Regions from separate parts of the Ligilactobacillus sp. 110_WCHN genome, predicted to be linked through region 2. Evidence: riboswitches for the same ligand, from Rfam matches in the RefSeq annotation. Region 2 holds a riboswitch; the other holds the start of a gene.
The links. A riboswitch is a leader RNA that binds a small molecule or an ion and turns the genes downstream of it on or off. The one in region 2 is predicted to bind lysine.
Positions count from the first base shown of each region.

Region 1 (16,542 bases), on a different contig from region 2:
CGCAGGCATCCAAACTTCAATATCATGCGTCATCGCAGCACTAAAACTCATGTCACCTGATGATAAAGTAATTACATGATATGGCAATCCCAATTTATCCAAAATGTTAGTTGCACACTTAGTCATCTTTTCTAATTCATCATATGAATCTTCCGGTTTCGTAAACTTAACCATTTCAACCTTATTGAATTGGTGCATCCGAATTAATCCCCGAGTATCCCGGCCAGCGCTTCCGGCTTCTGAACGGAAGCATGGAGTTAACGCTGTTAAGTAGACTGGAAGCTTTTCAGTCGGAATGACTTCATCCCGGTAGTAGTTCGTCAGTGGAACTTCTGCTGTTGGAATTAACGTCATATCTTCCCCATTAACTTGGTAAACATCTTCCTTAAATTTCGGGAATTGACTTGTTCCATACATTGAAGCAGCATTCACAATGTATGGTGGCAGAACTTCCGTGAATCCTTCCTTAGCATGTTCATCAAGCATAAAGTTGTAAACGGCCCGTTCCAACTTTGCCCCGGCTCCTAAATAGTAAACAAACCGGGCACCTGAAACCTTAGCAGCCCGTTCGAAATCTAAAATTCCAAGATCTTCGCCGATATCCCAGTGATTCTTCGGTTCAAAATCGAATTCAGTTGGTTTTCCAACCTTATATAATTCAACGCTTTCTGCTTCAGTCAAGCCAACTGGAACCGTTGGATTTGGCAAGTTTGGTAACCGTGATGCAATGTCTTGTTCTTCAGCTTCAACCCGATCCAAATCTTCATCTAAAGCTTTGATTCGAGTTCCAACTTCCCGCATTTTTTCAATTTGAGCAGTTGCATCTTCTTTGTTCCGCTTAGCCTTTGCAATTTCAGCTGAAACATCATTCCGTTGTTTCTTTAAGTTTTCAGCTTCAACTAGTAAGTCACGCCGTTCTTTATCTTTTTCCAACAAAGCATCAATTTTTTCAGGTTCAACTCCCCGAGTTCCTAAACGTTTCTTGTATTCATCAGGATTTTTCCGAATTTGGCGAATATCTAACATTTTAACTTCCTCCGATAATTTTTCTAAAATAATTAAAAAATAAGCCTTTCATCCACCTATGGGACGAAAGACTTATTCGCGGTACCACCCAACTTTGTTATTTTCCAAATGCATGCAAAATAACACACTCAACTTAATAACGGTCTCCCGTGCAGCATTGCCTGCCCGTCGTTTAGAAAGCTGGAGTTTCGGTAACGGTTCACACCACCCACCGCTTCTCTGTGTACCTACTTATGGCGATCCATGACGTTTTAATTATTTCAAATTCATTTTAACCTTTTACCTATAATTAATCAAGTCTAGTGATCTTCAACCAAGGTGTCATCTTCCTCATCAAAATCCTGCTTGATATCCGGCGTTGTTAAATCAACCTCTTCAAGCGGAATCATGTGCGTATGATGCTTGATCTTGTAATAGAAGAATAAAATCAAGAACAATGGAACTGACATATACGTTACAAGCATTGCCTTCCAATCAAAATGAGCGACAGCTTGTAAATCTTGACCGATAATCACAAGAATACACATTATTAATGCGAGAATTGGTCCAAACGGGAACCACTTTGCCTTATAAACTAAATCATTGACATCGCGTCCTTGAGCAACATATGCCCGCCGGAACCGGTAATGTGAAATTGCAATTCCAACCCATGCAATAAAGCCGGTCAATCCACTGGCAGCAACCAACCATTGATAAATTTGATTTCCAAAAATACTTGTCAGGAATGTTAACAAGCCAACAAAAGCTGTTCCAAGCAATGCAGCCATTGGGACTCCACGCTTATTGACCTTGGCAAAAATCTTTGGAGCATCCCCATCCTGAGCCATTGAATATAACATCCGCGTTGAAGCATACATTCCGGAGTTGGCAGATGATAACACGGATGTCAAAATAACCGCATTCATTACGCTGGCAGCGGCGGCTAATCCGGCACGCTTGAAGACCAATGTAAACGGACTGATTGCAATATCCGAAGCACTTGAACCAAGCAAATACTTACTTGTATATGGAATAATTGCCGCAATTACAAAAATTGATAAGATATAGAACAACAAGATCCGCCAAAAGACTTGCTTAATTGCTTTTGGAACACTTTCTGCCGGATTTTCTGATTCACCGGCCGTTACCCCAACTAATTCAGTTCCTTGGAATGAGAATCCAGCAACAACGAAAACGCTCAAAACTGCTGGAATTCCACCAACGAATGGAGCTTTCCTATATGTAAAGTTGTGTAAATACGTTGCCTTGCCGCCAAGGATCCCGAAAATCGTTAAGACCCCAACTGCAAGGAAAATAACAACCGTTAAGATCTTGATCAACGATAACCAGTATTCCGTTTCCCCAAACGACTTAACCGATATCGCATTGATCAAAAATACAAGCAACAGGGCAAATAAACTAAAGACCCATCCCGGAACGTGGGGGAACCAGAACTTCAAAACCAGCGCACACGTTGAAACATCGACTGCGACCGTGATTGCCCAGTTAAACCAATAATTCCAGCCCATTGCGAACCCTAATGCGGGATCAACAAAGCGCCGCGAGTACGTTGCAAATGATCCCGAAACGGGAAGGTACGTTGCCATTTCACCCAATGAAGTCATTAAGAAATATACCATGACCCCGATTCCGATATAGGCAACGATTGCTCCACCAGGTCCTGCTTGTGAAATTGCCGATCCACTCGCAACAAATAACCCGGTTCCAATACTTCCACCTAACGCGATCATCGACAAATGACGAGTCTTTAATGATCGCTTAACTTGATTTTCCTCTGCCATAACTTTAACCTCCTAATATATATCCGGTCAAAGAGCACAGATTCAATCACTACAAAGCAAAATAAAAACGCGCAGTCCGAAGCATGCGCGTTGAAGTTCTACTAAGACTAAAATTTTTAAATTTAAAATTAAAAAATATCATAATAATAGACTTTCGATAGCGCTCCGCAATGTTTTCACTGCGACAGTTCCTAGCCTCTTAAGCTAGACCCCAGCGGTTGACTTCTAAAGCAATCAATCACTTCGGCACCGATTCCTTTCACCTTCAATCATCATTGCTTTAGCAATTCATGAAGGCTACTGATAAGCAGTGCGACCTCTCTTCGATGTAATTATTATCGCTTTTAATTCTTATTAAATCAAGTCTAATTTACTCTTTTTTAAAATTTATTTTGCCGTTTTTTCCAATCTTCGACATTAAACGTATATGGGTTGTTATCCAATCGCGGCCCCATCATGCAAATAAACCAAATGAAAAATTGAGCGATCGGAATAAACCACAAAATTACAAACCACGCTGGCATTTGGATATCATGCAACCGTCGAATGATCGCGGTCAAGACCCCGAGACGAAAAACGACTGAAACGCCAGCTGAAAGCTTGAACATCGTCTTCATTGTCATTGGAATCTTAAAAAATGGTAGCAATTCAGATAATAACATGGCAGCAACCATACAAATCAGGAAGAAACCGAAAAAGCCCCACCAGAAGTCATTGACTCCAAGCCGCTTATTAACTTTGAACATGTCCCGGAAAAACAGCTTCGTTGAAGCAATCAATCCTGGCTTACCGGTTTCATTTTTTTCTTCTGGCTTGATGACCCGGACCTTGATTCCGGCATCTTGCATCTGCTTCATAAAATTATTCAGCGAATCCTGATCATCAAAGTTCGTATTCATTAATCCTTGAGCAAGTTTTTGTTCAGAAGTTAAATTCGAATTTGAATTTGACGTTGCCTTTTGATCGGCATCGTCGCGTTTAAGGTCTTCATTTAGGTTTAAAATTGCTTGGTCAGTTCCGCAATACGGACAAAAGTTAGCATTGACATAAATATCTTTACCGCACTTTTTACATTTTTTCGTTTCATAATCCTGATCGGAAAACCGTTTTTGAACCGCCCCGCAAAAGGCACAGCGCCGTTCATTTTCATCGAGCTTGTGACCGCACTTTTCACAATAATACGTCATTGATGTGATCATCCTTTCTCTTTATTCTTAATGGTATCATTTTTGTAACAATTTATAAATTTTGCTAAAACCGGCGATAGCTGCTGATCAGTCTTCCACACAAGGGCAAGGTTTGTTTGCCATGCTTCATGTCGAACAGGAATCAGTTTCACTTGCGAAGTCGCATACCGTTGAGCACACGTTGCGGGAACCAAGGCGACTCCGATTTCCCTTTCAGCCCACCGAATTCCAGTCCGGGCATCGTCGCATTCAAGCGCAAAAGTCGGTTGCAGTCCCCGATGTTCAAAGGAATCTTTGATAATGATCTTAAACCGGCGATAGACGATCAGCGGTAAGGTGCTCAATTTTTCAATCGAAATGCTTTTCCGTTTCACTAAATCAGTTGTCAATAAGCGTTCTGGAATGATCGCCATCATCGGTTCAGCCGGAAACATCCGCACTTGAAGGCCTTCCCGGTTAAATGGAGTTCGCAAAACCGCCACATCGATCAAATTCTTATTTAAAAGATCCAGTAACTGATAGGTATTACCTTCGCTTAACTCAAACTTAACCCCCGGGTATGCTTTGATAAGCTCTGCGGCCTGGTCATTTGGTAAAACGCCACCGCTAGTTGACGTTGCTCCGATTCGAAGCGTTCCTAAAAATCCCTGGTCGATATTTTTGACTTTATACTCCGTGATCTTGGTTAAATCAACGATTTGCTTCGCATATTCAGCCAGCGTACTTCCAGCCGGGGTCAGCTGAACTCCATGCGCCGTTCGTTTAAGCAGCTGAACTCCGAGTTCCTTTTCCAGCTGTTTCAGTTGATAACTCAACGGTGGTTGCGCAATGTTAAGCCGTTTAGCTGCGGCTGTAACCTGCTTTTCCTCGGCAACTGCAATAAAATACTCCAATTGTTTTAAATTCATAATTTAACTCCCTAAAATAATTACTCTCTATTATCATATACAATTTTTGCATATCTATCACAACAAATAAATATTTTTCTTTATGAAAGTTTAATGTTAGGATTTAAAAGGAAACAAAATGAGAGAAGGAATTTAATTATGCATACAGCATTTTTAATGTTGCTGATTGGTCTTTCTGCCGGGACCATGGGAGCAATTTTAGGAATTGGTGGGGGAATGATCATCACACCAATTATTACTTTAGGAATGGGCCTTCCAATCAAGTATGCGATCGGGGCAAGTATCATTGCCGTAATTGCAACGAGTTCAGGTTCAACCATTGCGTTTTTGAAAGATGATGTGTTGAATTTACGGGTCGCAATGTTCCTTGAACTTGCTACCAGTGTTGGAGCCATTGTTGGGGCCCTTTTAACCGGGGTCTTCAATCCGGCGATCCTTTACTTCTTATTCGGATGCCTGCTTTTATTTGCAAGCTGGAACATGGTTCGTAAATTACGTTCTGGAAAAGAGGTCCTTCACCGGGCAACGCCAGACAAACTGGCTGAAAAATTAAAACTGAATAACTCATATTATGACAAGAACCTCCACAAACAAGTCGATTATGAAGTTGAAAATGTTCCTGGTGGGATGACGATCATGTTCGGTGCCGGTCTTGCATCCGGTCTGCTCGGAATCGGTTCAGGAGCCTTTAAAGTCATGGCTCTTGATAATGTAATGAAGATGCCGTTAAAGCCATCAAGTGCAACAAGTAACTTAATGATGGGCGTTACCGCCGCTGCAAGTGCAACGATCTATTTCTTTAACGGCTCAATTCGGCCAGATATCGCGGTTCCATTGTCACTGGGAATCATTGTCGGTGCCGCTCTCGGAAGCCGAATCATGCAACACATGCCTTCAAGATGGTTGCGGATCATCTTCGTTCCAATTTTGGCATACTTAGGATTACAAATGGCATTCAAAGCGTTTGGGGTGACGATTTAAGATGAAAATGGATAAAAGAACCCAAGAAGAAATGAACCACATGGAAATCATTATCGGGAAGATCATGCGAGTCGGCGTTGCAACCGCTGCAGTCGTAATGCTGATTGGCTACATTTTAATGGTAGTTAAACACTCAACTGGATACCCTGGTGGAACATTTCCAACAACATTAACGGCGATTTGCCAAGGAATTATTCAGTTAAAACCATATGCAATTATGATGGGCGGAATCTTCTTATTAATCTTGACCCCCGCATTGCGGGTTGCAACTTCGATCTACACGTTCTTTAAGGAACACGATAAGTTGTATACGATCGTAACCACCGCCGTTTTAGTAATCTTACTGATTAGTTTCTTCCTTGGCCATGCTGACCATTAAAATCAATATTCATGATATAATGAGGTCAAATTGATTCTAGTAGATTATTTTGACTTTGCAATCATTCAAGGTCGTTAAATGCGACCTTATTTTTTTATGAGGGAGGAACCCTTATGAGTTTACATCGCTCACAACATGAAGAATTTGAAAACCAACCTGATGAGTTGGAGCGCGAAGAAATGATTTCGCGTCCCCGAAGAAAATCACGCAAAAAAACAATTTTCTTTTGGATTTTACTGATCTTAGTAATTGTACTCGGAATTGGTGGGCATGTGCTACACGAACACTACTTAAATGCCCGAAAAGCGGCCGATTCCGTTTATGCCCCGAACAGCGTTAAGAAACAGCGCGATGTTGATCGGTTACTTAAAGAAGGCAAACCGATTTCAATTCTGCTGATGGGAACCGATACCGGAGCGCTTGGACGGTCGTTTAAGGGACGGACTGATACAATGATGGTTTGCGTTTTAAACCCGAAAGATAAAACCATGACCCTTGTTAGTCTGCCGCGCGACGCCCTGGTTGCAATCAACGGTTATGAACAGTACTATCCAAGTAAATTAAACTCGGCATATGCTTACGGCGGTTCAGCAACGGCGGTCAAAACCGTTCAAAAATACCTCAACGTTCCGATCGATTTTTACGCTACGATCAACATGGGCGGTTTGGAAGGATTGATCAATGCCGTCGGCGGCGTTGACATTAAACCGTTGCTGTCGTTTTCGTTTGCCGGATACAATTTTGTAAAAGGTAAAAAGACCCACATGAATGGGACTGAAGCCTTACAATACTGCCGGATGCGTGATCAAGATCCATTAGGGGATTACGGACGCCAAAACCGGCAACGACAAGTTATCATGGCCTTGGCGTTTAAGGGAGTTCAATTAACCAGTTTGTTAAACGATGACTTCTTGAATTCGTTATCGAAACAGTTACGCACTGACTTGTCCTTTAACAACATGGTCTCCTTGAACATGAAATACCGGGTAGCAACTCACCACATGAAATCAACCCACCTTCAAGGAACAACTCAGGTAATCGGTGAAGCTGATTTTGAAGTTGCAAGCCGGAAAAACAAACAGGAAATTACGGATGTCTTGCGGAAAGCACTTGATTTACCGCATGCCGAAACCGGTGATACTTTGAAAGGCACTGACCTTGAATCGCCAAATCAGCTTGAAGGGACCGGAAATTCGAATGATGCGACTACTTCGACCGGACAAACATACCAAACATATCAAACACCTCAATATCAAGGACAATATTAAAAAGGTTGCGGCTTAAGCCGCAACCTTTTTTGCTTTCTTAAACTGCCTTATTCTTTACTGACCCTTTAATTCGGTAATACATGCGGGTAATCATTTCGGCAAGGAAAAAGCCCATTGCAATCGCGCCTGCAATCATAGCAACTTGTACAAGGTAATGCAAGGCAATGCTGTTTCTTCCAAATGCAAAGTTATAAATTGCTTTATACGATTGGCTTCCTGGAACCAGGGGCACCATTCCCGGAACGTTGAATAAAATCATCGGCATTTTTTTTGCACGCGCCATAATGGCTGCTCCCAGGCCGACAACTAACGCCCCGCTTAAATTAGCAAGCATCGTTCCTAAATGGGCGTGAAAAATCAAAATATATGTCATCCAGCCTAAACTGCCGACGGCCCCGCATCCCAACAGCGCATTATGCGGAATGTTGATCAAAATCCCAAACCCCATCGTTGCAATGTAGCTAAAAAGAAAATGAATAAGTAGGCCATCACCCGTAATCGGTAAAATATTCATTCAACCAACCTCCTAACTAAACCGCAAAACCAATGCAATTCCCATTCCAAGCGCGCATGCAGTGATCAATCCTTCAATCATTCGGGATGCGCCGCTTAAAATATGACCAGCAAGCAGATCGCGCACGGCATTCGTTAGCAACACTCCTGGAACCAACGGCATGATTCCACCAGTAATGATCATTCCCATATTCATTCCCCAATGAGCCTTGACGGCGCTGATTCCACAAATTCCAATTACCATTGCCGCAATGAATTCACTGGCAAATTCCGTTCTAAAGAACCGGTTTAAAATCACATAACTGGTATATCCTAAAGCAGCAATTCCCATCGTCAACAACATATCTGACCACCGGCCGCCATAAACAACTTCCAACGTTCCGCCAATTAAGGCTGCCGCAATCACTTTCAAAACAGGGCGAAAATCAGGGGTTGACTTATCGAGAATCACCAATCGGTCGTACATTTGCTGCAACGTTAATTTTTTCGCTTGAAATGCTCGGGAAGCATCGTTGACCCGCGAAATCCGTTCAAGGTCGATCCGCCGTTTGTCGATCGATTCGACCTGCGAATTTTCACCGCCCTGAATCGACATCATGATTCCCGTTGTTGTTTCGAAAATTCGCGGACTTTGAATTCCAGCATTCCGCGCGATCCGCTGTAAAGTATCATCGACCCGGGCCATATCTGCTCCATTTTCGATCATGATCTTGCCAGCCAATAAGACCGTATCGATAATTAAATTTGCATCCTCCATCCTTTTCACCTCGTTACTTTCTGCAGAATAAAACGATGAGGCATGACCGTCGTCAATGCCTCATTCGGAGTTTAATTCATTTTTATTTAACAAAAATATAGTGGGCCGCCTTATAGCCGATTCCCATTTTTTCACCGGTCTCTTCCACTTCGATCTCAATCGGTCCTTCAAATGGCTTGTGAGCTAAAACCTTGATCCGTTCACCCAATTTTAATTTAACCCCTGCTAAGTATGTCAATAAATCATGATTGTCAATAAAACGATCAACTTCAACGGTTGAGCCATCCGAAACATCCATCAAAATATCATGGCTATCTTCTTCATAATCGCCATTTTTATCCGGAATAACGCCGCCGTGCGGGCAGCGTTGCGGATGACCTAAAAACTCATCCAGATGATCCATTAAATTCCCGCTCGTTGCGTGTTCAAGCACTTCAGCATCTTCATGAACATCCTGCAATGAATAGTTCAATTTTGTAACCAAAAAGGTTTCCCACAAACGATGCCGCCGAATCAACTCTTCGGCAATCTGCACCCCGTTCGCAGTTAATGAAATTCCCCCGTAAGGTTCATGGTGAACTAACCCCTCTTTCACCAACTTACGCACCATTTCTGTTACTGATCCGGCTGCAACATTCAAACTCATTGAAATCTGCTTGTTTGAGACTTTCTTTTTCCGACCGCCTAGTTCAAAGATAATTTTTAAATAGTCTTCTTTTTTAGGTGTCATTGATTTCACCTCATTTTTTTAATTCGCATTCATTATATCAGAAACGGGCTTAATTTAAAGCCCCAATTAAGCCTGATTTTTTCGTAAATGAGTCAATGCGTCCTGAAAGTCATCCGGCAATGAAGCATTAAAGCTTTCAGGCTGACCAGTAAACGGATTGACCAATTCTAAATGGGCCGCGTGTAGCATTTGCCGGTGAATTAATTGCGTTGGTCCGCCATAAAGCTCATCCCCGATCAACGGAAATCCAAGATGGGCAAAGTGAGCGCGAATTTGATGTGTCCGTCCGGTATGCAACCGAACCCTGATCATCGTCGCGTTCTTAAAGCGTTCCTGAACCCAGTATTCAGTTTGCGAAGGCTTCCCATCCGGAGCAACGATTCGCCGCGCACTTTCATAACTTTCTTTTTTTAAAGGAAGATCGATCATTCCATGTTCATCCGGAAGCTCGCCGCTTACAACTGCAAGGTATTCCTTTTTCATCGTATGATTAGTGATTTGATCCTGGACCATGCTTTGAATAAAATTACTTTTGGCAAATAGAACCACTCCACTAGTATCAAAATCTAGCCGCGTCAGAATATGCGGAACATACGATTGTGACTGCTGCTGCGCATACCCCAACGCCCGATTAGCTAATGTTGTTGTTGAATTCGCCGGTCCGGGAACGCTTGTCGTTTGTGCATCCTTATTAAGTGCTAAAAAATATTGGTCCTCTGCAATAATTTCAATCGGTAACGTACTTTGAGCAACATTCGGATCCGGTTGTTCCGGTTTCAAATCCAAAATCAGGGTTGCTTGACCGTTGAGCTTCGTGCGTTCGGTGATCACCTTTTCTCCATTAAGGATCCGTCCTGCACCTTGCCGAATTTTCTTTAACGTTCTTCCACTAATTCCATTTTGCCGCAAGACATTTCCAGCAGTTTCCTTTTTTGAATCAGTTTTATAAATAAGATATTGCATTTCCTCTGTCCTTTGATTTGATTATTTTTATCATAATTTAAAAAATCATAAAAAAACAACTTTAATTAACAAAAATCCTGCGAGATAATGGTAAGATATTAAATGTAATTTTATTATTAATTGAGGTGAAACTTCTTGGACCTGAAAGAAAACAAAAATCGACCGATTTTAGCAACGGTCTATGCGATCATCTTTTTGATTCTCCTTTTATTGGTCAAATTAAACAGTCCAATTGTCCATGGGATCGATCATATTGTTCAGTCAATTGTTTTTTCATTCACTAATGAACATTTAACGGTTTTAATAAGTATTCTCACTAATTTTGGTTCGCCAGTTGTTTCGTTGATCCTTGCGTGCTTAGTATTGGCATTTGTCTTTTTCAAACGCGAATACGCCGCTGCAATCTGGGGATTCGGAACCTTGATCATCGGAAATGGTCTCGCATGGGTCTTCAAACACATCGCTGCCCGGCCGCGTCCAGCGCTTGCACAACGGCTTGCTCCTGCACACGGCTATAGTTTTCCAAGCGGTCACGTTTTTGGGACAACATTATTCGTCCTTCTTTTACTTACACTGATTGTTCCCCGGATCAAGAATCATACAACGCAGACGTTGATTCGAGTACTAGCAGTTATCTGGGTAGTTTTCATTATGCTTTCACGAATCTACTTACGAGTTCACTATCCAACTGATACATTCGGCAGTTTGTTGTTAGCCGGAGCAGTTTGGGAATTCGCCGTAATGGTTTGGATCAAGTTTTTCAAGAAAAAAGTTGATGCCGCCAATTCTGAAGGCCGGCACTTTCAATAATTAAGTAAACAAAAATGGTTGTGATGATTCACAACCATTTTATTTATGTTCTGATTTTAATGGATACGCTGGCATAAGAAACTGATCATTTTCATGTTTTAAATGTTTAGCTTTCGCATAGATCGAATCATAATACTGTTCTTTAATCCCGTGATATTTCAGAATTGAAGTCAAGAGCGTATTTGATTTAGCATAGTTCCCTTCTTCATTGCATTCAACCGCTTCATCATATATTTTTTCAAATGAAGCTAGCTGACTTTGAGCTTCTTCAATTTCAGTCGCATATGCACTGGAACGTCGAACTAAAACGTTTAATCCATGATCTGCATCAGCAGCCTGATCAAAAAACTTTTTGGCCTGATCATAGTTTTGCTGATTCAGGGCAGTTTTAGCTTTCATATACAAATCAAGCTGTTTAATATTGCGCTCGGCTTGCGGGTCATCTTGCTTCCGCTTAGCTGCATTTTGAAAGCTGATCTTTGCAGCCTGATACTCGCATTTTTTTGTTTGGGTCATTCCCCGTTCCATTGCTTGTTCATATTCCTTTTGGACTTCAACGTTTTTCGTAAACCCGAAGCCGATGAAAACAATCGCAAGAAGAATAACCCCTAATCCAATCAGAACTTTTTTTCGCAATTCAAATTCCTCACTTTAAATTAAAAGTTTTCGTGAAGCCATGTTTCCAATAATTCTGGCCAAACTTGCAACGTTGGAACGATTTGAGCGTCTTTGTTAGCTGTTTCCTTGGTTGCTAAACTGTGACCGTGTTGACCGTGTGGAAAGACGTGGAATTCAAAGTTAACGCCGTTCTTCCGCAAAGCTTCAACCATCATTAAGCTGTTTTCCATTGGAACCGTGGTATCTTCAGTTGTTGTCCAAATAAATGCCATTGGAGTATCCTTTGAAACATGCTTTTGAAGAGATAACTTTTCGCGTTCTTCTGGCGTTGCGTCTTCACCTAACAAGTGATCAAATGAACCTTGGTGGCCAAATTGTTGATCAGCTGTAACAACTGAATAACCCATAATCAAGCCATTTGGTTTAACATCTTCCGGATCGAATCCAAGGTCTTTAATTGTTTGTGAGTTCCACATTGTTGCGAGCATTCCTGCTAAGTGACCACCAGCAGATGTTCCCATCACAATGATCTTATTTGGATCAACATGCCATTGAGCGGCGTTGTCCCGCACCATTTTAACGGCCGTTGCTAATTGAGCTAATTGAGCTGGATGATGAACTGGCATGCATGAATAGTTCAACACGAATGCTTGAGCACCCATTCCTAAAAGTTTTACGGCAATTGGTTCCCCTTCGCGTTCAGAAACCATCTTGTAACCGCCGCCGGGACAGATAATAACTGCTGGCCGAACCCGATTTTCATCAATTTCTGGTGAATTATCTAAAACATATCCTGTTAATTCTGCATCTTCATATGATGTCTTAATTTTTTCCTTTAAATATTGCATCGCGATTAAACCTTTCTATTTAAAATCTATCTCAATTATACAACAAAAGTCACTGAATTTATTGAATCTGACCTCTTCAATCATTCAGTGACCCTTAACTTTTAGTATGTAATTATCCTGGAATTACCATTGACAATAAGGCAACCGCTGCGAGTCCTAACACAACTGAAAGCCCCATTGACCGTGATTTATATGCAACAACCATTACAATGACCGCTGCAAGCAATTTGGCCAAGTGACCAAATCCGATAAACGTATAGTGCGATGTATTAATGAAAATATCCTTCACGACTAATGCGGTAAACAGCGAAACCGGAACATATTTCATCCATTCATTGAACCATTCCGGGATTTTCCGTGTTGTAAAAAATTTCATTGGCAACAGTCGTGGTCCTAACGCAACCAACATTGATAAGATGATCAAAATAAAATGATCTGTACTCGACATATGCATAGCAAACTCTCCTACCTAAAATCACTGCTTATTCGGCTTGATGTTCTTCAACAAGAACCCTTTCTCACGACCATGTTTGCGTAAGTAATTTTCAATCGCAAACCCTGTCAATGAGGCAATGATGGTTGCAACAACCAGCCCCATCGTACTCTTAAGCAAGCACATAAAAATGACTGCCAAAACAGCTGAAAAAGCACTGATCAAAATCGTGAGTTTATTCCGAATCTGCATCACAATCATGTACAAGAATAACGATGTTAACGCAAAATCAACAATTTCCAAGTTGATCTTCGGTAACATTCCACCAACTAAACTGCCGATTACATTTGCAACCGTCCATGATAAAAGAGAATAGTGTTCAACCATCATCGCATCATTCGGTGACCACTCTTTATCAGTTGCAAACTTCAAATAGTTAACCGCATAGTTTTCGTCGTTCAACGAAATTGCAAAGAAGTAAATAAATTTCTTACTTGTTCCTTGAACATATTGTGACAAACTTGACCCTAACAATGCATACCGCAATTCAAGGAAGAATAACATGAATAAAATCGTATGCATTGGAGCATTTGCAGTTAACATCGACGCAATCAAGAACTGCGCCCCACCTGAGAAAACGAGCATTGACGCTAAGCCCGTCAAGATCGTATTAAAACCAGCTGCATGCAGAAGGACTCCACATGCAAGACCGATTGGAATGTAACTTAGGCAAAGCGGAAGTGCTACTTTGAGTACTTCCAACCAGCGTGGTTGTTCTTTAGTCACAATATACCTCCATTTATAAAAAAGTACCTATATTTTGAGTATAACATACTTCGAACAATATCCGCACTTAATAACTCATGACTAAAAGAGGTTGGTTACCCACCGCCATGCAATCTCAAAGATATTCGCCTTTTTAATGGCGGCCGTTGTTTGGGCATTAACCGCGCACTTCGTTCCGTTTACAGTTTCAAGGTTTTGCCCATCAACCGTAAACTTCATCGTCCCAACCGTTTCATGGTTCGATAATGGAGCGGCAAGCGCATTGCCTTTCTTGTTAAGCAGGCTCTTCTTCACGTTAACCTTGACTGCGACATTGTTAGCTTTCGTCCCCTTCTTTAACCAGAGACCTTCAGCCGATGCATTCGCAATTTTCACATTGACCTGTTTTCCATAATATACAGGTAAAGCGGCTGTCTTTTGGCCCTTCTTCAAGGTTACGTAATTGTATGTATGATAAATGTACGACATTAGTTTTTGAGTCTGAACAAACCGGGCCGGGTCAGAGTCGTTTTTGTGTGATGCGCCTAAAACAACCGTAATGATCCGGTGACCGTCTTTATTCGTTGTTCCAACGAAGCAAGCTCCCGCAGCATCGGATGTCCCGGTCTTAAGCCCATCAACTGGTAGTAAGGTGTATGAACATTGACCGCCTGGAAGCATCCAGTTCCAGTTCTTCATTTGGACTTGCTGATTGCCAGTATTAAAGCTCATTTCCTTCACACTTGAAGTCTTGACGATTTCTGGATATTCTTGCAAAAGTTTCATTGAAATCAATGCCATATCCTTGGCTGAAAACTTGTTTTCGGCATTCGGTGAAACTCCCGGATAAGCATCACTCTTCATCAATTTATTCGTTAATCCGTTGCAGGTATAAATTTGCGCGTCATTGATTCCAAGTTTCTTGGCTTCTTGCCGCATCATGTTAACGAATTTTTTTTGGCTGCCGGCAACTGCTTGGGCAAGGGCCATCGCTGCCCCGTTAGCTGAATAGATCAAAGTTGCCTGGTAAAGATTTTTTACTGAATACTGTTTGCCTTGTTCAAGCGGAACATTGCTCAAAGAAGTATCCTGACTGACAGCGCAGACATTATTCGATGGCTTAACCATTTGATTCCATGAAAGTTTTCCATCTTGAACGGCTTGGATAACGATGTACAGTGTCAATAACTTTGACAATGAAGCAACTGGAACTGATTGGTCAGCGTTTTGCTGATACAAAATCTGCCCCGTTTTCTCATCGATTGCAATCGCTGACTTAACGTCCAAATGCAAGCCCTGCGTCTGCTGAGCAGTCTTGGTCTTCGATGAAGCAGTTGTTGCTGAACTTGTCCTTGTCATTGCCGAAGAGCTTGCAGCTTGAACTGCCGCTGCTCCGCCCACAGCAAACACCGTTACTGCCGTTACCAATCCAATTAAAACTTTCTGTATTCTCTCCATTAAATGCATTTCTTAATCTCCAATACTAGTCAAGTTCTTCAACTTTTTCCTCTTTTGACGGTTGTTCAACCGGGAACCGCATGACAAAGGTTGTCAGGTGATTATTTGATTCAACCTTGATCGTTCCATGATGCAGTTCAACAATGCGCTGGGTAATCGCTAATCCTAATCCAGTTCCGCCGGTCTTTTGATTACGCGATTTTTCGACCCGATAAAAGCGTTCGAAAACTTGCGGCAATGAATCATGCGGAATCGGTTCGCCATCATTTGAAACTTGAACCTCAATTTCATCATCACTCATTCGCCGGGCCGAAAGATAAATGTTCTTCCCGCCCTTGCCATACTTCAACGCATTGGTGATCAAATTATTGACAATCCGGGCAAACTTTTCCGGATCGGCTTCAAGTTTTAGATCACCATCCGGCATTTTGGTTGAAATCGCCATGCCTTTTTCTTTGGCTTCCAGTTCAAAACTTGCTTCGAGCTGTTCAAAAAGCGACATCAAAGAGACCGTCATTAAATTCAACGGCGTATCAGCCTGACGGACCTTTGTATATTCAAATAGATCATTAACCAGCGACTTCATTTGGTTTGATTTGACAAATGCAATGTGGGCAAACTTGATCAAATCTTCTTCTGACTGATACTGTTTATTTTCGATCAGTCCTAAATATCCAATAATTGAAGTCAATGGTGTCCGAATATCATGACTGACATTCGTGATCAGCTCATCCTTTGATTTCTCAATTCGCCGTTCCTCTTTCATTGACTCAACGGTGCTATCAACCAAAGCATTAATGCTTTCAACTACCCGCTGCATTGATCCGTTAAGCACAAATGGAATCCGGTGGTCAAAATGACCTGACGCAATATAATGCAACTCAGAAATCACGTGATAAAGCTGAATTTGACGGTATTGGTGGACGATCCGCCAATACAGAATAAAACTGTCAAAAACAGTTGCAATGAACACAAAAAGCAATCCCCAGTTACCGAATTTAACGGTATTCGGTCCCAATGTAAGCGACATTTTGATATCAAAAATTCCACTGGCAACTCCGGGAATATGTCGCGTCCATTCATTCAATAAAATATAAATTGCGAAATCAGCTGCCAA
Region 1 is NZ_JAULLI010000012.1:477-17,018, forward strand. It holds gene serS (serine--tRNA ligase) at 1-1,026, opposite strand, end outside; gene Q3C15_RS05325 (amino acid permease) at 1,326-2,807, opposite strand; lysine riboswitch at 2,958-3,137, opposite strand; gene Q3C15_RS05330 (zinc-ribbon domain-containing protein) at 3,188-3,994, opposite strand; gene Q3C15_RS05335 (LysR family transcriptional regulator) at 4,003-4,902, opposite strand; gene Q3C15_RS05340 (sulfite exporter TauE/SafE family protein) at 5,038-5,883, shown strand; gene Q3C15_RS05345 (DUF1634 domain-containing protein) at 5,891-6,262, shown strand; gene Q3C15_RS05350 (LCP family protein) at 6,442-7,530, shown strand; gene Q3C15_RS05355 (threonine/serine exporter family protein) at 7,568-8,044, opposite strand; gene Q3C15_RS05360 (threonine/serine exporter family protein) at 8,057-8,800, opposite strand; gene Q3C15_RS05365 (metal-dependent transcriptional regulator) at 8,883-9,530, opposite strand; gene Q3C15_RS05370 (RluA family pseudouridine synthase) at 9,597-10,493, opposite strand; gene Q3C15_RS05375 (phosphatase PAP2 family protein) at 10,629-11,303, shown strand; gene Q3C15_RS05380 (hypothetical protein) at 11,343-11,939, opposite strand; gene Q3C15_RS05385 (alpha/beta hydrolase) at 11,960-12,769, opposite strand; gene Q3C15_RS05390 (AzlD domain-containing protein) at 12,882-13,223, opposite strand; gene Q3C15_RS05395 (AzlC family ABC transporter permease) at 13,245-13,988, opposite strand; gene Q3C15_RS05400 (D-alanyl-D-alanine carboxypeptidase family protein) at 14,070-15,434, opposite strand; gene Q3C15_RS05405 (cell wall metabolism sensor histidine kinase WalK) at 15,451-16,542, opposite strand, start outside.
Region 1: linked by a shared signal. The riboswitch ahead of Q3C15_RS05325 (amino acid permease) and the one ahead of yjeM (glutamate/gamma-aminobutyrate family transporter YjeM) in region 2 are both predicted to bind lysine.

Region 2 (16,542 bases):
TAACCTTTGAGTTTCAATTAATTTCATCCCAATTTCCTCCTGAAATAATTTCATTCTTACTATACCGAATTTTATTTTCAAAATGAGCATTTTTCGCTAACCGGACATTTTTTAGCGATAAGTGGTCAGTTATTTTAGTATTTACATCTTTGAAATTTTAGTTTTAAATAGTAAGTATACTAACTTAGAGATTGAGAAGATGATCAAATTGAATATTAAGGAAATGCCTCAATGGCGGAAAAACTTATATGTTTTAGCATTTGGGGATTTTGTTTCCGGGACTGGCTTTAGTATGAGTTTGCCGTTTTTGCCGCTGTTTATCAGCCAAATGGCGCACTTTACAAACGTCCAATTAACTTTCTATTCCGGGTTAGCGTATGCGATCGCCTTCGTTAGTCAGGCAATTGTTTCACCATTATGGGGGAAACTCGCTGACCGGACTGGTCGGAAACCAATGATTTTACGGTCAGCGTTTGGAATGTGTATTACAGGATTTCTCTGCGGACTTGCGCATAACATCTGGATTTTGATTTTCTGGCGATTTGTCTATGGGTGTTTCTCAGGATACAACAGTAATTCGCAAGCTTTAGTTGCAAGCGAAGTTCCGTCGAATCAAGGTGGAAAGGCGATGGGAATCTTAACGACTGGACGGGTCGGAGGGCAACTGATTGGTCCAATCATCGGCGGAATGATTGCCGATGTGTGGGGCTATCGGATGACCTTCTACCTTTTCGGAATTATTATGTTCATTGCTGGAATTTTAGCCCTTGTATTCGTTAAGGAAGAATTTACTCCACATGAAGTTGCCAAAAATGCTTCCCGAAAAGAAAAATCTGCCTTGGCTCAAGTCAACAGCTTACCAATCGTCATTGCAATGTTCATCACTGCGATGCTTGTAAATGCCGTTACTAAGTCAATTAACCCAGTCATTAGTTTGTTTGTCCGGCAGTTATTACACGGCCATGGCAGTGTATCGGTTGTCAGCGGAATTATCACTGCCCTTCCTGGGTTTGCAACCATTATGGCTGCTCATCGGTTAGGCGACCTTGGTGACCGAATCGGGGCGCGCAAAGTTTTAGTTGCCGGATTGATTTTTTCCGGATGCGTCTTTTTCGCAACGAGTTGGGTCGGGAATGTATATACATTAGGAATTTGCCGGTTCTTAATCGGAATTTCAGACGCGGCTTTACTCCCACTTGCTCAAACTGTTCTAATGAATAATGCGCCTGACGCGGTTGTCAGCCGGGTCTTCAGTTACATGCAGTCTTTCCAAGCAATTGGAAGTATCATTGGCCCAATGCTTGGATCAGTGATTGCGGGTCATTTTTCATATCCAGATGTGTTCGTAATGACTGCAATTCTAGCTGCCATCAACTTACTGATTGTCTTAATTAGTTTCAAGATGGGAAATAATAAAAAGAATGCATAATGAATGGTATTCAAAAAAGGATCGCATTGAAGCGATCCTTTTCTTTTAGTCAAAGTGATGAAGTAAATCAATAATTAAATCGACAAACCGTTGCCGATCAAGATTCATTATGACTTTTGCATTTGGTTTCTGATTCATTAGTCCTGCAAAGTCAACAACCGTTTCTCCCACTGTCAGTTGTCCCTGAGTTTCAACATCAAGGTAAGCTGGGTGGGTTTCAAAAATCTCAGGCTTTAATAAATAAGCAATGGAATCGCATTCAATAACGGTAATTAAATAAGGTGATGACTTTCGTCACCACCTTAAGCTCTAATTTGTTGCTGGATAATAATCATTAATCAGCTTATGTTTACTGTTCCAGAATGGCGCTTTCGCAATTCCAACGATCTTATCTTTCGGAACAAACCCATAATACCGGCTATCGTTTGAATCAGCGCGGTTATCTCCAAGAACAAAGTAACAATTTTTCGGAACGGTGAACGTCTTACCTGTTCCTAAACTAACGCCCTTTGCTTCTGGTAAAAGCAACGTTAATGTTCCGCTTGTCCGTTGTTGCTTGGTAATGTAATTTTGTGGTTGGTACTTGCCGTTAACATACAAATCACCATTGTTCTTGTATTCAATCTTGTCACCAGGCATTCCAATTACCCGCTTAACGTACTTTGTATTCTTTTGAACATTCGGATTGTTTTTATCAACGCCATATGCGTCAAAAACAACCACGGAATCTTCCCGCACCTTACCTAACTTCCATACGATTACGTGCTCGTTATTTTGAAGGTTCGGATACATTGAAGTTCCATCAACCTTTACGATTCGAAATACAAAAGTTACGATGAACGCTGCAATTATCAATCCTGTCAAGATTGGAGCGACAACGTTTTTAAAAAATGATGACACAACTATTAGCCCCTATCGTTTTAGATTAATTTTTATCATTAATTAATTTAGATTTTCTTATTGTAGCTAAGTATAACCCAAACAAAATTAAAAATACACCCTCGAAAAGAATTGTTAGATGATTCTTAATGTGTAAGAATGGCATAAAAATGCAAACAATATTAAAAATCAATCGTAATCCTAAGTGTGGGGTTTGAAATTTAATAAAGTTTGCAACCAACGCCACGCACCCGAAAATTACTAACAAAAATGCCATAAAAATCACCCAATCAAAGATAATTTTGTGACTATCAGCAACCGTCGCAGCGTGAATATAGCCGAGCGTACTTAGCAACTGGACAAAACCATAATAAGTAACTTGTCCGCAAATATATAAAATACCAATCGTTCCAATCAGAACGTTTAATATCTTTGCCAAAATCTTACCTCTTCTTTATTTAATCAGTTAATGTTTTGGCTAATTCAACCAAATAACGATGGCTTTCCATCTGTTCCTTAGCATCAGTTGGATCTGCCAAATTGATTTCATAAATGCTCGTTGCTTTTGAATTTTCATTAAGGAGCGGTAAAACCCGCCGCCAGTCGATCTTTCCGGTTCCGAGAACTAAACTGTCATGATGCTCACCCATCGAATCAACGAGGTGGTAATGAACCGTCGCATCCATTAAATGTTTGATCGAAGCAACTAACTTGTCATTATCACCGTGCTCAGCGATAAAACAGTGCGAAGTATCAAATGCCAATCGGTACCCATGAGCTAAAATTCGATCTTCAAACTGCGGATCACCATAATAAAAAATTGGTGAAATACTGTTTTCAAACATGATATGATTACCGCCCATTTCATTGAATCGATCCATCCGCTTGAAGGCCGCATCCTGAGCAGCATCAAATGACGGATACATGGCAATATATTTAGGGGTTTGCCGTAAATATGCGCCATGAATCAATACTTGAACGTCAAAATCATATGCCACCTGTAACAAATCAATCGTACTTTGTTCGACGAATTTATAAAGACCCGGACAGCGACTTTCCGGTGCAATCAATTCCGTAAAAATTGTTTTTTGATACCGCATCGGTTGATGCAACACAATTTTACTCGTTGCTTCATTTTGGACTGCTTGAATCGCATACCGTAACTTTTGCAATCCATCAGTTGTAAAGTCGTCTTCTTGGGTAAAAAACTCGAAAACATCCGGATGATATTGCAACCGATCCCGGTATTGGCTGTCATCGGTGCTCCCTTTTAATCCTAATTGAACTCGCATTTAATCATCATCTTTCAATTAATATATAATCTATCCTTTATATGTTATATTCTCTCACAAAATTGAAAAGAAAGTGATGAATTTGGCTTAAAATTTAGTCTTTTTCTATGTCACGAATAAATCCTAATGCCAATGCCCCTTCACCAAGGTGGACCGCAATTACTGGGTCAAATTCATCAAGTGAAACCGGGAGCCCGGGGAAGGCTCCCTGGACTTCCTTAGCCCATTCTTGACCGCGTTTTTCATTATTAGCGTGAATCACTAGCAAGCGGAACGGATAATCTGCCTTATCCGTTTCTTCCTTAATGATTTCTTGTGCCCGTTTCATTGCCTTTTTCAATGAGCGAACCTTTTCAAAGGCGACGATCTTGTCACTTTCCTTATCAAAGTGAAGTAACGGTTTAATTTTTAAAACGGTTCCGATAAATGCTGAAGCGTTTGATAACCGACCACCATGAGCCAAGTTTTTCAAATCGTCAACAACAAAGACCGCATCATATTGTTTTTTAAGCTGTTCAACGGCCGCAACGATCTTTTCGGCATCTTCATTTTGAGCCGCCATCCGTGCAGCTAACTTAACCATCCATCCCATTGGAACTTCAGTAATTGATGAGTCGATCGGGTAAAGTTTGATATTGTCAAGTTGACCCTTTAAGTTATTCAAAGTCGTCATCAAACCGGAGATCGTTCCTGCAATGTGAATGCTAATAACTGCATCGTAACCTTCATCAGCTAATTGATTATACAAGTTAATCATTTCACCAACTGGCGGTTGCGATGTGGTCGGAAAGTCCTTTGCATTCCGCATTTTTTCATAGAATTCAGGACGGGTAAGATCAACGCCGTCTTGATATTCGGTTCCATCAATAATGTAAGGAATCGGAACAACTTTAATTCCGTACTTATCAATCGTTTCTTGATCTAAATTTGCTGTACTGTCGGTTACAACAGCAGTTTTCATAAAACTACACCTACTTTATCAATTAATTTAATGTTACTTGACGCATACTTTGAGTCAGACGATTGATTAAAATCTTTAAAAAATTCTTCTCTTCGCCAGTCCACTGCGCAAATACTTTTTGTCCAAATTCTTTAAAATCCGTATTCATTTGTGAAAGAACACGTTGACCAATTTCACTGAGATGGTATTGATAGCTTTTCCGGGTTTTAACGTTGTTTTGATTTGCAACCTTACTGATTTTAACAAACGCCTTGGTCGTTAGTTTACTCAGTTGACGACTCAGCGTTGAAGTATCAAGCCGCAAATCTTCTGCAAGTAATTCTTGCGAATTTTTCCCGTCAGCGATCCGTTGAAGAAGCTGCCATTCGGCAATGGTCAGTTGATTATTCTTTGCCATTTTTTGAACAAACCGTTGATATTCACGTTGTAAATCAAGCAAATTGTCTAATGGTTCTTTCAAAAAGAAAATCACCCCTTCTTTCGTACCTTATTGCATAATACAATCTTTGTAAATATTTTTCAAGACTCTGAAGGCGATTTGTGGATTTTTCTTTGCTTTTTTTCATCAGAACTTTACAATAATAAGTAGCATATTATTATTTTCAGAAAGGATGAGATTTATGGCATTTGACGGAATGTTTACCCACGCAATGGTGAGTGAACTTCGCGAAAAGATCCTTAACGGACGGGTAATGAAGATCTCTCAACCATATCCGAACGAAGTGATTTTGACAATTCGGTCCAACCGGAAAAACTACCCGTTACTTTTATCAGCTCACCCCAACTACGCCCGGATGCAAATTACGCAAATTCCATATAAAAATCCGGCAGTTCCAACTAAATTTACAATGATGTTGCGCAAATATCTTGAAAACGCCAAGCTGACTGCCATTCAACAATTGGAAAATGACCGGGTCGTTTACTTTAGTTTTGAAACGCGAAATGAAATTGGCGACCGCTTACCGCTTTTGCTTTCAATCGAAATCATGAACCGGTATAGTAACGTCATTTTGATCAATCAGCAAAATCAAACGATCATTGATACCATTAAACACGTTGGAATGGATCAAAACCGGTACCGGACATTACTTCCAGGTGCAACTTACCGGCAACCGCCAAAACAGGAAAAACTTGATCCGTTTACTGCTGAAAATTCTCAACAATTGATTGCGCTTGGCCAACAATTTCCTAACCGCGAAGTCCTTGCGCAAAATATTCAAAAAGAATTTCAAGGATTCGGTAAAGTCAGCGCCCTTCAGCTTGCGGATGTTTTTCATCAAAACGATGGTCAAAATGATTCCGAACATTTAACGAGCTTTCTTAAAGCTGCGGATGCCCCAATCCCAAGTTTAACCACCGGTAAACGGCTTGATTTTACATTTACAGCACTTGGAAATGATATTCAAAACATGGGTGCTCAATTTGGTTCTTTAAGTGGACTGCTTGATCATTTTTACCGTGAGAAGGCAACCCGTGATCGGGTCCGGCAACAAGGAGCCTTACTGATCCATGTTGTAAACCAAGAATTGAAAAAGAACCGCAATAAACTGAAAAAATTGCAAAAAGAATTTACCAATACCCAGCACGCGGATGAATACCGGATAAAAGGCGAATTGCTAACAACTTACTTGTATCAGGTTAAACGCGGAATGACTGAAATCACGTTACCGAATTTTTATGATAATGAAAAGCCATTGAAAATTGCGTTATCGAACCAAATCGGTCCTTCGCAAAATGCCCAAAAATACTTTAAAAAATATCAAAAACTTAAAAACGCGATTTCATACTTGAAGGAACAAATTAAACTTACTGAAGATGAAATTGCCTATTTTGAAGAGATCCAAACTCAAATTGAGCTTGCTGAACCGCAAGATTTAACTGATATTCAAGTTGAACTTGAAAACGGTGGATACTTACGGAAAAACAATCACCATAAGAAAAATAAACGCCGGGTTAAGATCAACCAACCAGAAATATTCCGGGCAAGTGATGGTACCCGAATCAAAGTTGGTAAAAATAATCTTCAAAATGAGAAGTTGACCTTACACACCGCTTCAAAGAATGATTACTGGCTTCACGTAAAAAACATTCCAGGATCCCATGTAATCGTTGAAAGCAGTGACCCAAGCGATGAAACGCTGGTTGAAGCCGCTGAATTAGCAGCATACTTCTCAAAATCACGAAACTCCGCCAACGTTCCAGTCGACTATGTGCAAGTTCGGCGAATTCGCAAGCCAAACGGGACCAAACCTGGGTTTGTGATCTATGAAGGCCAAAAAACATTGTATGTTACTCCGACTGAGGAAAAAGTTAATCAATTAAAAACGAAAAACGAGTAATTAAAAAGACTGAGATTTCAAAATCTCAGTCTTTTTATTTCTGATAAATCTGCGGATCGCCATCCTTAAATTTATGCGGTTTAAATTTTTCTGGATGCGCAATCTGAGTTTCACTATCTTCCAACTCTTCTTCAATCTCGTGACGTTCATCTGGCCGATATAGGGAAACAATTTGCTGTAACATCCGGTTAAATCGATCAGTATTGATTCCCTTCAATAACACATTACTAATTTCATAATCATAATCTTTACTGTCGATTTCCATTGAAATGCTATTCTTTCCTGAATACGTTGAAAGAGCTTGAAAATAAATAATTGCATTGATTCGATCATACGGAAAAACCTTTACGCGATGCATTGTTTCCCGAATATACAATGCATTTTGAGTAAAGACGAATCCTTCCTTGCCATTTTGAAAAAAGGAAGTATCAATCAACGCAAGAATCGAAGTCCGCTTCTCCTGCGGGCAAAAAGTCCGCCATGCCCGCGTCAATAATTGGCGTGGAATCTGTGGAACGAGATACGTTTTTACTCCTTGTCCTGAAAGAGCGATTTGTGAAATTGATTTCTGTAAAATTTGACTTAATTCCATATTGATCGCCCACCTCTCACTAAACTTATTCTAAATAAATTGTATCACATTTGAATCCCTAAAATCAGTAAGAAGTGCCGGATTTACAAAGTTTTCAATATTTATTCATTTTTATACATCGGCTCGAAAATTCTCTTCGGAGTTTTCAATATTTTTCCGTCCGCGTTGTAAGATGTAAACACCAATAATTACCAATACAATTCCGACAATTTCGACCCAATTCATACCCATCTTAAAGAAGATGATACTTAAAATTGAAGTTGTGATTGGTTGAACCGCATCCATAATACTGATAACGTCTGACGGAGCATAGTGCGTTGCATATAGTAATAACCCGAACGGGATGATCGTTCCAAGGAAGATAACCGTTAACATTGAAGCAATCAATGTTCCAGTAATCTTCGGTGTTCCGACCCAAACTGGTTGATGCAAGTTAAAGAAGAATCCAGCAATTAAAGTTCCCCATCCAAGAACGACCAATGGCGGGTTATCAGGATCTTTAACGATGTTCCGCGGTAAAACAACATAAAATGCGGCCGTTAACCCTGATCCTAAGCCCCACATCAATGAACTCGTTGAAATTGAAAGTTGGGAGAAGTCCCCCTTGGTTAATGCAAGGAAAACGCCGGCTAATGCAATGATAAACGCAAATACATCTGACTTATAAGGCATTTGCCGTCTGAAAATCACAGTTCCCAAAACAATAAATAACGGACTCAAATATTGCAAAATGGTTGCAGCTTCGGCGTTTCCACCAAATTGAATTGATTTATAGAATGTAAAAAGATTTGCCATCAATCCAAGAATCGCATATGCGAACAGCCAACCAATGTTCTTCCATGATTTGAAAACATGAAAAACTTTTCCGCGATACATAATTAAACTAATCAGCAGCAAAATCAGCCCTGCACCAAGTGTCCGTGCTGATAAGAACCAATTTTCAGGAATGTTTTGGTTTTGTGAAATGAACTGCAAACATGTTCCTGAAATTCCCCACATCATTGAAGCTGCTGCCGCAATGACGATTCCGCGAGCAACCTTACTGGATTTTTTTGCCATCAACTTTCCCTCCAAATAAAAATAATAACGAGTGTATTATAGCATAAAAAGAAATAAAATCTACATTTGATGTTACTTTTTATTACATAGAATTCAAATTTTTTTACAAAAAAAGAAGATCACGTTCTTCTACGCGACCTTCAATCAATTTTCAATTCACTTTAATCTAATTCTTCTTCAACAACCGGTTCAACGTTGCGACTTGCATGCCGATAGAAGATCCATCCAACAAGGGCAAAGAAGACCGGTCCAAATGCTGTCCAGAAAGCAGTATATGCATCATGTTGTAATACTGGTTGAATAATCGTAAAGACGATTCCGAAGAAAATCGTGATCCAGCTAACAACACAAATCGTATTCGTTAACTTCCGGTTCTTATAAACTTCGAATGACCGGTTTAAATTCTTGATCCGCTTGAAGAATGGGAATGCAAGAATTAAGAACAAGTACGGAACTGATGAAGTAATGTTATTCATATCTGTTAAAACCGTATAGAATTGTTGGGCACTCTTCCCGCCAAATGAAACGCCGAAGATAATAATTCCCATTACGATGGCTTGCATCCACATTGCAAATGCCGGCATCTTGCGGCTGTTCAACTTCGTAACCTTTTCTGGCCATAAGCGCTTTGGTGAACCAAGTAAAATCGTCTTCAATGGGGAGTAAATCAAAACGGTCATTGAACCAAAGACTGACATCATTTCTTCAAATCCGATCAGCCGATCTGTCCATTGTCCCATGATCAATGCTTGGTGAACTGGCAAGTGAAGCACTTCACGTCCAATCGTATAACCTAAATTCTGCATCAAAACCAAAGTGATATTTCCAAGGTTAGTTGAATCGGTTCCCAATACCTTGTGCCAGTTGGCAGTTACTCCCCAAAGAAAAATCCCTAAAGCGTAAATCAAAATCATTCCAATTCCAGCAAGGATAATGCCCTTTGGGAAATTGCGTTCGGGCTTATCGACCCGGTCGATCGTTCCACCCATCGTTTCCATCCCAGCATATGCAAAAACGGCATAAACGAAGAATGAAAGAATCGCAATTGGTGACTTAAACTGCGGATTCGGTGATGAAACGATGGCGTGAGCTGACATTGGCTGAGCTAAGTGGCCATGATTTAAAACCAGCATCAAAATACTTGCGACAATAAATAATCCTGAGATTGCAATGATAACCGCCCCGCTGGCTGAAGCAACCTTTTCGATCTTATCGAATCCCCGAGTTGCCAACCACGTAATCAAAACTAATAGCACGATTCCAATTAATCCAAGGGTTTCCGTTGAATTCATTCCAAAAAGGTGCCAGCTTTGCGTTGTATCCTTTCCAAAGATCAATCCTGAAATTGGAATACAAATCGTTGAGAATTGGGTTACCAACGTAATTACCCATGCAGCATACCAAACAAATGCGCCGATAAAGGCCGGCTTTTCACCGATTGAAACTTCAAGCCATGAGTAGATTCCCCCCTGACTTTCCTTCAATGCTGATCCATATTCAGCAAACATCAATGATGACGGAATGAAGAATAACAATGCACCGGCAATGTACCAGATAATTGCACCGTATCCCATTTGGTAATATGCGGTTGTTACGTTTCCAAGGCCGAAGATCGATGCAAAGATCATCAATACTAAGGCCGTGACTGACATCTTCTTTTGGTTTTCCATAATAAAAAGACTCCTTATATTAAATTAATAATAAAGGCGTCACACTATCAACAAAATTGAGATAAATAAAAAGCCTTACTGCCGGCTGAGCTCACTTCCAACAATAAGACTTGATTTTATTTAATCCCGTGTTGAATAATAGCGCTCCGCAAACAATTGCGACAGTCCGTAATTTCTTAAACTACGTCCCAATGCATTCCCAGCTGTTATCCAACAATGCATTTCGGCAAAATCCCCTTTCAGCTATCTTCAACGTTTAACAGCCACTCAAATAGCTTACTGATGTCATCTGCAACCTCTATTATTTGATTTACTTTGAATTTTAAAACTACTTCCTAAAATTGTCAACCCTAAAAATCAGATTTTTCGTGAATTGCATGTTGGGCTTCATATTCCTTAGCTTCACGAAGATAACCATATTTATCATTCAACCGCGCTAACAACGGGTAATCATGCGTGTGAACTTCACCCGTTTCCATTTGCCGCTGGTAAAGTTCAATATACGGAATATTCGCGTTTGCCGCCCGCAATAATTCATCGGGATGACTGTATGCGACTTTCCGAAAATCAATTCCACTTATTCCGTCATCATCAATCGTCACGATCAAATATTGCGCCCGTAAATCCTGTTGAAATTTAACGTGGCGGTTAAATGGTTGTCCGACAGATCCCGGATTAAGGACGATCTGTTCTTCACTGCTGTACCGCATAATTGGATGGTGAACATGCGCATAAATTGCAAGGTCAAGATCATCTTCCACAAACAATTTATTAAAGTTTTCCGTTGGCAATGTCGGATACAACTGTTGCCCAAAATTGATTTCAGGAAGATCATGCGTGATTGCGATCCGTACATTATTAATCTGCTTTACGACTCGCATCGGCCAGCGCTTCATGGTTGCCAAAACTTGAGGATCAACTTTTGCAGCCACATCCATTGCAAGCCGTTCCATATAAACTTTGCTTGGCTTTTCAAGTGCGATTTTCCCAGCGGCGCCCCGAATCATCAAATCATCCCAATTTCCGCGGATATATACATCAGGATTAATTTTTTGCATTAAATCCCATAAATCTTGCGCACCGGACCCCGGAGCGAATAAATCACCTAAAAACCATGATTCAGTTACTCCTTGCTCCTGCATATCCTCATATACCGCTTTTAAAGCCGTATAATTCCCATGAACATCTGAAAAAACTGCTATTTTATAACGCATGATGATCCTCTTTCCTAAATTATTATCTTAGTTAATCATATCACAAACTCAACATTTTCCTTCATCCCTGATTGCGTTAAAATAAATTCAGAATCAATTATGAAGAAGGAATTTCAAATGGCATTACCGAAAAATCAACGTTATGTTCAACCGCAAAATGTACGCGAGGCAATGGAAGTCATTCAAGACCTGTTTAATCAATACCGGCATGAACCATTGACCCAACAGCTTTTAAATTATCATCTAGGATTGATCCAGCGTTTGCAAACTGACATTTATGTAACCGCAGTTAAAGAAAACGACCCCCAACAATTGAAGCAATTAGATGGAATGATCGAAGCCATGAAAACGTGGACGCAAATTCGAACAGCTAACCGACCGTTTAACGCTAAAATGAAGAATTTTAAATTGGTCTCAAGCAACCGGCCGAAATTTAAAAAACACTCGCATAAAATTAAAGGACAGCATAATTTTCATGCTGCCCGGCATTAAAAGATTGTGATATAGGTTGCAATCTTTTTGCTATATTTACATAATCGGGTTCCAAAACAAACGAGCTACTTGGAAGTTCGAAAACCTCCGAATCTATGCTCCGCGATTCATTCGCTTTTCTGCTTCCATCACGCTCGTTTTTACTGTTTTGTCACACCTTCTTTTTATTTATCTTCCGTCTTAACACTTTTAGCTTGTTCATCCGTGACGATTTCTTCAAGATGATCCAGGTACCGTCCAAGGTTATCATATGTTTCGCGGATGACCTTCAATAACGTTGCATCTTGATTTCCAAGTGCACGTTCAGTCTTTAAAAATTGAATAAGCGCAATAATATCGGCAAGCTTAATAACGGTTCCAACAATATCGCCTTCTGCTTCATGCTTGCGTAAGCTTGTAAATTCATCTTTAATTTCAGGGAAATATTTGTTGATTGCAAAATCTTCGGCCTTATCAAGCATTTGCTTTAATCCCGGAACCTGATATTTAACATTGCTTGGAACATCTGATGAAGATGATTCTGCAATGTCGTGGATCAATGCTTGAATCGTGATTTCCCCTTTTAATTCATCATTCAGTTTTAACTTTTTCGCAATTTTAAGTGCGTAATATGCAACGAAAAAGCTGTGTTGCGCAATATTTTCCGCTTTGATCGTGGTGATCGTTGATTGACGGTGAACACTGTTCATGGTTGCTAACTTATCATTGACAATTGCTGCGACAAATTTTTGCATTTCTCCAATTTCCATTCTTTTCAGCCCTTTCTGTCTTTAATGATAGATACTACACATTATTAAATGCAAAATCAAGTGTAAACAAAAAATCGTGCGATCGCACGATTTTTCTATAAGTCATAATCATCTTGTTTATAACCAAATGCTGCAAGATCTGCTTTGCGATCCTTCCAGTTCGGTTGCACTTTAACCCATAATTCAAGGTAAACTTTATCACCAAGCATTAATTCAATATCTTTCCGTGCCCGGATTCCAATTTCTTTCAGCATCTTTCCGCCCTTACCGATAATAATTCCCTTTTGGCTTGGGCGTTCAACAATAATGGTTGCTTGAACGAGAACCTTTTCATCGGTTTCCCGCTTGATCCGATCAACCACGACTGCAACTGAATGCGGAACTTCTTCTCGGGTAAGTTGTAAAACTTTTTCCCGAATTAATTCGCCGGCAATAAACCGTTCAGGATGATCCGTAATCTGATCATCTGGATAATATTGCGGTCCTTCAGGAAGATCAGCCACTAAATTATCAATTAATTCTGGTACGTTATTCCCTTGAAGAGCTGAAATTGGGTAAACTTCCTTATAATCAAGGGTGTCTTTATATTCAGTAATAATATCCAGCAGTTTATCCGGGTGAATCTTATCGATTTTATTGATCACTAAATAAATCGGCTTATGAACCTTTTTAAGCCGTTCAATAATGAAATCATCGCCCTTCCCGCGTTTTTGCGTTGCATTGACCATAAAAAGCACCGCGTCAACTTCATTTAACGTTGAAAGGGCTGATTGAACCATAAAATCTCCTAATTGACTATGCGGTTTATGGATCCCGGGAGTATCGATAAAGACAATTTGCGCGTCTTTCCGGGTATAGATCCCTTGAATTTTATTTCGTGTTGTCTGCGCCTTGTCGCTCATAATTGCAATTTTTTCACCAATCACCCGGTTTAAAAACGTTGACTTTCCAACATTTGGTCTTCCAATAATTGCAACAAATCCTGAATGAAATTCTTGATTTTCCATTTTATCCCTCATCTTTAATTAGAATAAAGCAATAATGCGGGGAATAAAAATCAATCCCGCAACGATCACTGCAAAGGCCGCTGCGAGTAAAACCATCCCGGCAGCAATATCCTTTGCCTTTTTTGCAAAGTCGTTTGAATGAAGATGACTTGCTAAATCTGTTAAGTTTTCAATGGCAGTATTCGCTGCCTCAGCAATTAAAACGATTGCTGAAGCCGCAATCAACCATAGCCATTCGCTAATTGGCAAGTGAAAGATCAATCCTGCAATAACGACCAATGATAAGCAGATCAATTCAAATCGAAAATTCCGCTCTTCTTTAAAAAGCGTTATTAAACCATCACATGCATGTCTTAATGAGTGCGAAAATTTTCGATTTTTCCAACTTGTCGCGAATTTATCTTTGAAGTCCATAACCATCTAAAATCTCGTCTTGTAAACTGAACATCTCTTTTTCGTCTTCAGCCTTCATGTGGTCGTATCCATTCAGGTGAAGGAAACCATGAACCGTTAAGAATCCAAGTTCACGATCTTGTGAATGTCCAAGATATTCAGCTTGTTCAGCGACCTTTTCCATTGAGATCATCAAGTCGCCTAAATTTTTTGGCATTTCAAATTCCATGTCAGATGGCAAAATAATATCATCTTCATCGCCATCTTCTTCCATTGCAAAACTGATAACATCTGTCGGCTTATCAATTCCGCGATATTTTTTATTGATTTCATGAATATGCTTATTGTCCATCAATGTCACTGACATTTCAGTGTTTTCAGGTAAGCTTAAATAATTTGCAGCATATTCAAGTACTCCACGGACAAGGTCTAATTGATGATCTGTCACGTGCTTGGTTTCATCAATAAGCTGTAGATCCATTAGTCTTCATCCTTATCATTTTCGTTTTCATCTAAAATCTTATCAGCAGCTAAATCGCCGCCATCTTCATAAGCTTTGATAATTTCAGACACAACTGGATGCCGAACAACATCTGCTGCATCAAAGTGAACAAATCCAATATGCGGCAAGTTTTGCAATAACCGTTCAGCATCAACTAATCCGCTTTGTTGGTGTCCCCGTGGTAAGTCAATTTGTGATTTATCACCATTAACGATCATCTTTGAACCAAAGCCTAACCGGGTTAAGAACATTTTCATTTGAGCGCGGGTCGCATTTTGAGCTTCATCCAAAATAACAAAAGCCTTTTCAAGCGTCCGGCCCCGCATGTATGCTAACGGCGCAATTTCAATTACTCCGCGTTCGATTAACCGTTCAGTATGTTCTGCACCTAAAATTGCATACAACGCATCATAGATTGGCCGTAAATATGGGTCGACCTTTTCTTTTAAATCACCCGGCAAGAACCCTAATGATTCACCTGCTTCAACGGCTGGCCGTGTTAAAATCAAGCGTTCAACTTCCTTCTTCTTCAATGCGGCAACGGCCATTACAACTGCTAAGAAAGTTTTCCCGGTCCCAGCAGGCCCAATTCCAAAAGTCAAATCGTTGTTTTTAATCGTTTGGATATACTGCCGTTGACTAAAGTTCTTTGCCCGAATCGGCCGGCCAGTCCGATCCCGCAAAAGCGTTGTTGTATATAAATCAGAAAGATAGCTTAATGTCCCGCGTTCTTGCATCTTAACTGCTGAAACAATATCGGCTTCACTAATACTGATTCCGCTTTTCAAAAGTTCAATTAATTTTTCAATAATTTGAATTGTCGCCTTTACATCATCAACTTGGCCATCAATCTTAATATTGTCGCCAAACGGACGGATTTCGACGTTTTTACTTTCTTCAATCAAATGAAGATAACCATCATTAATTCCAAATAATGCTGGTTCTAAATTAGGTTCAGAAATATGATATTCTTCTTCAACCTTTTGCTCTGCTGTCAATCAATTGACCTCCTATAATATAATCGTTAAATTAAAATTTAACCGTCTTTACAGAAATATTATACAACTTTCTGACTTTCAACAATATTGTTTACTCTTTTACATCGGATAAAAGGTTGTTTGAACGATTTTCTTCGTTTCATCCAGCTCGTGGTCAATAATTTCATGATCGTCAGCTGAAATCTGGCCGCTTGCCTCCCAAAAATCAGCCAATTCGCTAAGCATTTCAAACGCAACCGGCTCATCTAAAGGATTTTGCCGCTGAGCAGGCATAAACTCCGCAAAGTATGCCGGTAAAATTGATAGATCGTGAATAAACGTTTGATGTAAAATCGTCAATAAAAATTGATCAAGGTAATCACGCGCATAACTCATCATCAATGCGATTTTCCGCTGACTATATGAAGCCCCTTGAAGGTACCGCTTAAAGCGAGCAAGCATGATTGAGTTATTTTTTTCAACCGCAAGGCGGAAATTATTCATTTCATCCGGGTCACTACTGATCTTCCCGTCCATTTCTTCCCATTGAGAATATGGATCCCACGTTGGTTTGATTTTGACATCATCAAGATTGTCAGCAACATCCGCTGGAAACAAATATTTTGCCGTAATTTCAAATTTAAAGGCTGCCAACGGATTCCGGTAATCATTCAACTTACTTGGAAAATCACGCCCGATTCGAACCGCCGCCATCACATTTTGCGGGTCATTTGGTCGATCCAGTAAGTTTGCATTTTGAATCAGCTTTTCTTTATAAACTTCCAGTAACCCGGCTGCTTTACTATGGTTACTCATTTGCATGATCGTTTTATGGTCGATCTTAATGTCATTCAGATAAGCTTCGATTTTAATGAAACTAATATCCATTGATTCGCAAACGGACATTAAAGTTAGACTAAAAGCCTCAAAAAAATCATCAAATGACTTGAATGGTCTTGTTTGCGGAATGATCACCGCAAAGTTTGT
Region 2 is NZ_JAULLI010000001.1:141,776-158,317, forward strand. It holds gene Q3C15_RS00680 (ABC transporter ATP-binding protein) at 1-27, opposite strand, end outside; gene Q3C15_RS00685 (MFS transporter) at 200-1,429, shown strand; gene Q3C15_RS00690 (nucleoside hydrolase) at 1,475-1,702, opposite strand; gene lepB (signal peptidase I) at 1,739-2,329, opposite strand; gene Q3C15_RS00700 (hypothetical protein) at 2,355-2,747, opposite strand; gene Q3C15_RS00705 (TIM barrel protein) at 2,767-3,600, opposite strand; gene Q3C15_RS00710 (DegV family protein) at 3,695-4,561, opposite strand; gene Q3C15_RS00715 (MarR family winged helix-turn-helix transcriptional regulator) at 4,584-5,021, opposite strand; gene Q3C15_RS00720 (NFACT RNA binding domain-containing protein) at 5,182-6,900, shown strand; gene Q3C15_RS00725 (hypothetical protein) at 6,935-7,492, opposite strand; gene Q3C15_RS00730 (DMT family transporter) at 7,604-8,551, opposite strand; gene yjeM (glutamate/gamma-aminobutyrate family transporter YjeM) at 8,713-10,221, opposite strand; lysine riboswitch at 10,353-10,530, opposite strand; gene Q3C15_RS00740 (metallophosphoesterase) at 10,572-11,435, opposite strand; gene Q3C15_RS00745 (hypothetical protein) at 11,553-11,927, shown strand; gene Q3C15_RS00750 (YfbR-like 5'-deoxynucleotidase) at 12,092-12,676, opposite strand; gene era (GTPase Era) at 12,772-13,683, opposite strand; gene Q3C15_RS00760 (diacylglycerol kinase family protein) at 13,702-14,103, opposite strand; gene ybeY (rRNA maturation RNase YbeY) at 14,081-14,557, opposite strand; gene Q3C15_RS00770 (PhoH family protein) at 14,557-15,576, opposite strand; gene Q3C15_RS00775 (hypothetical protein) at 15,676-16,542, opposite strand, start outside.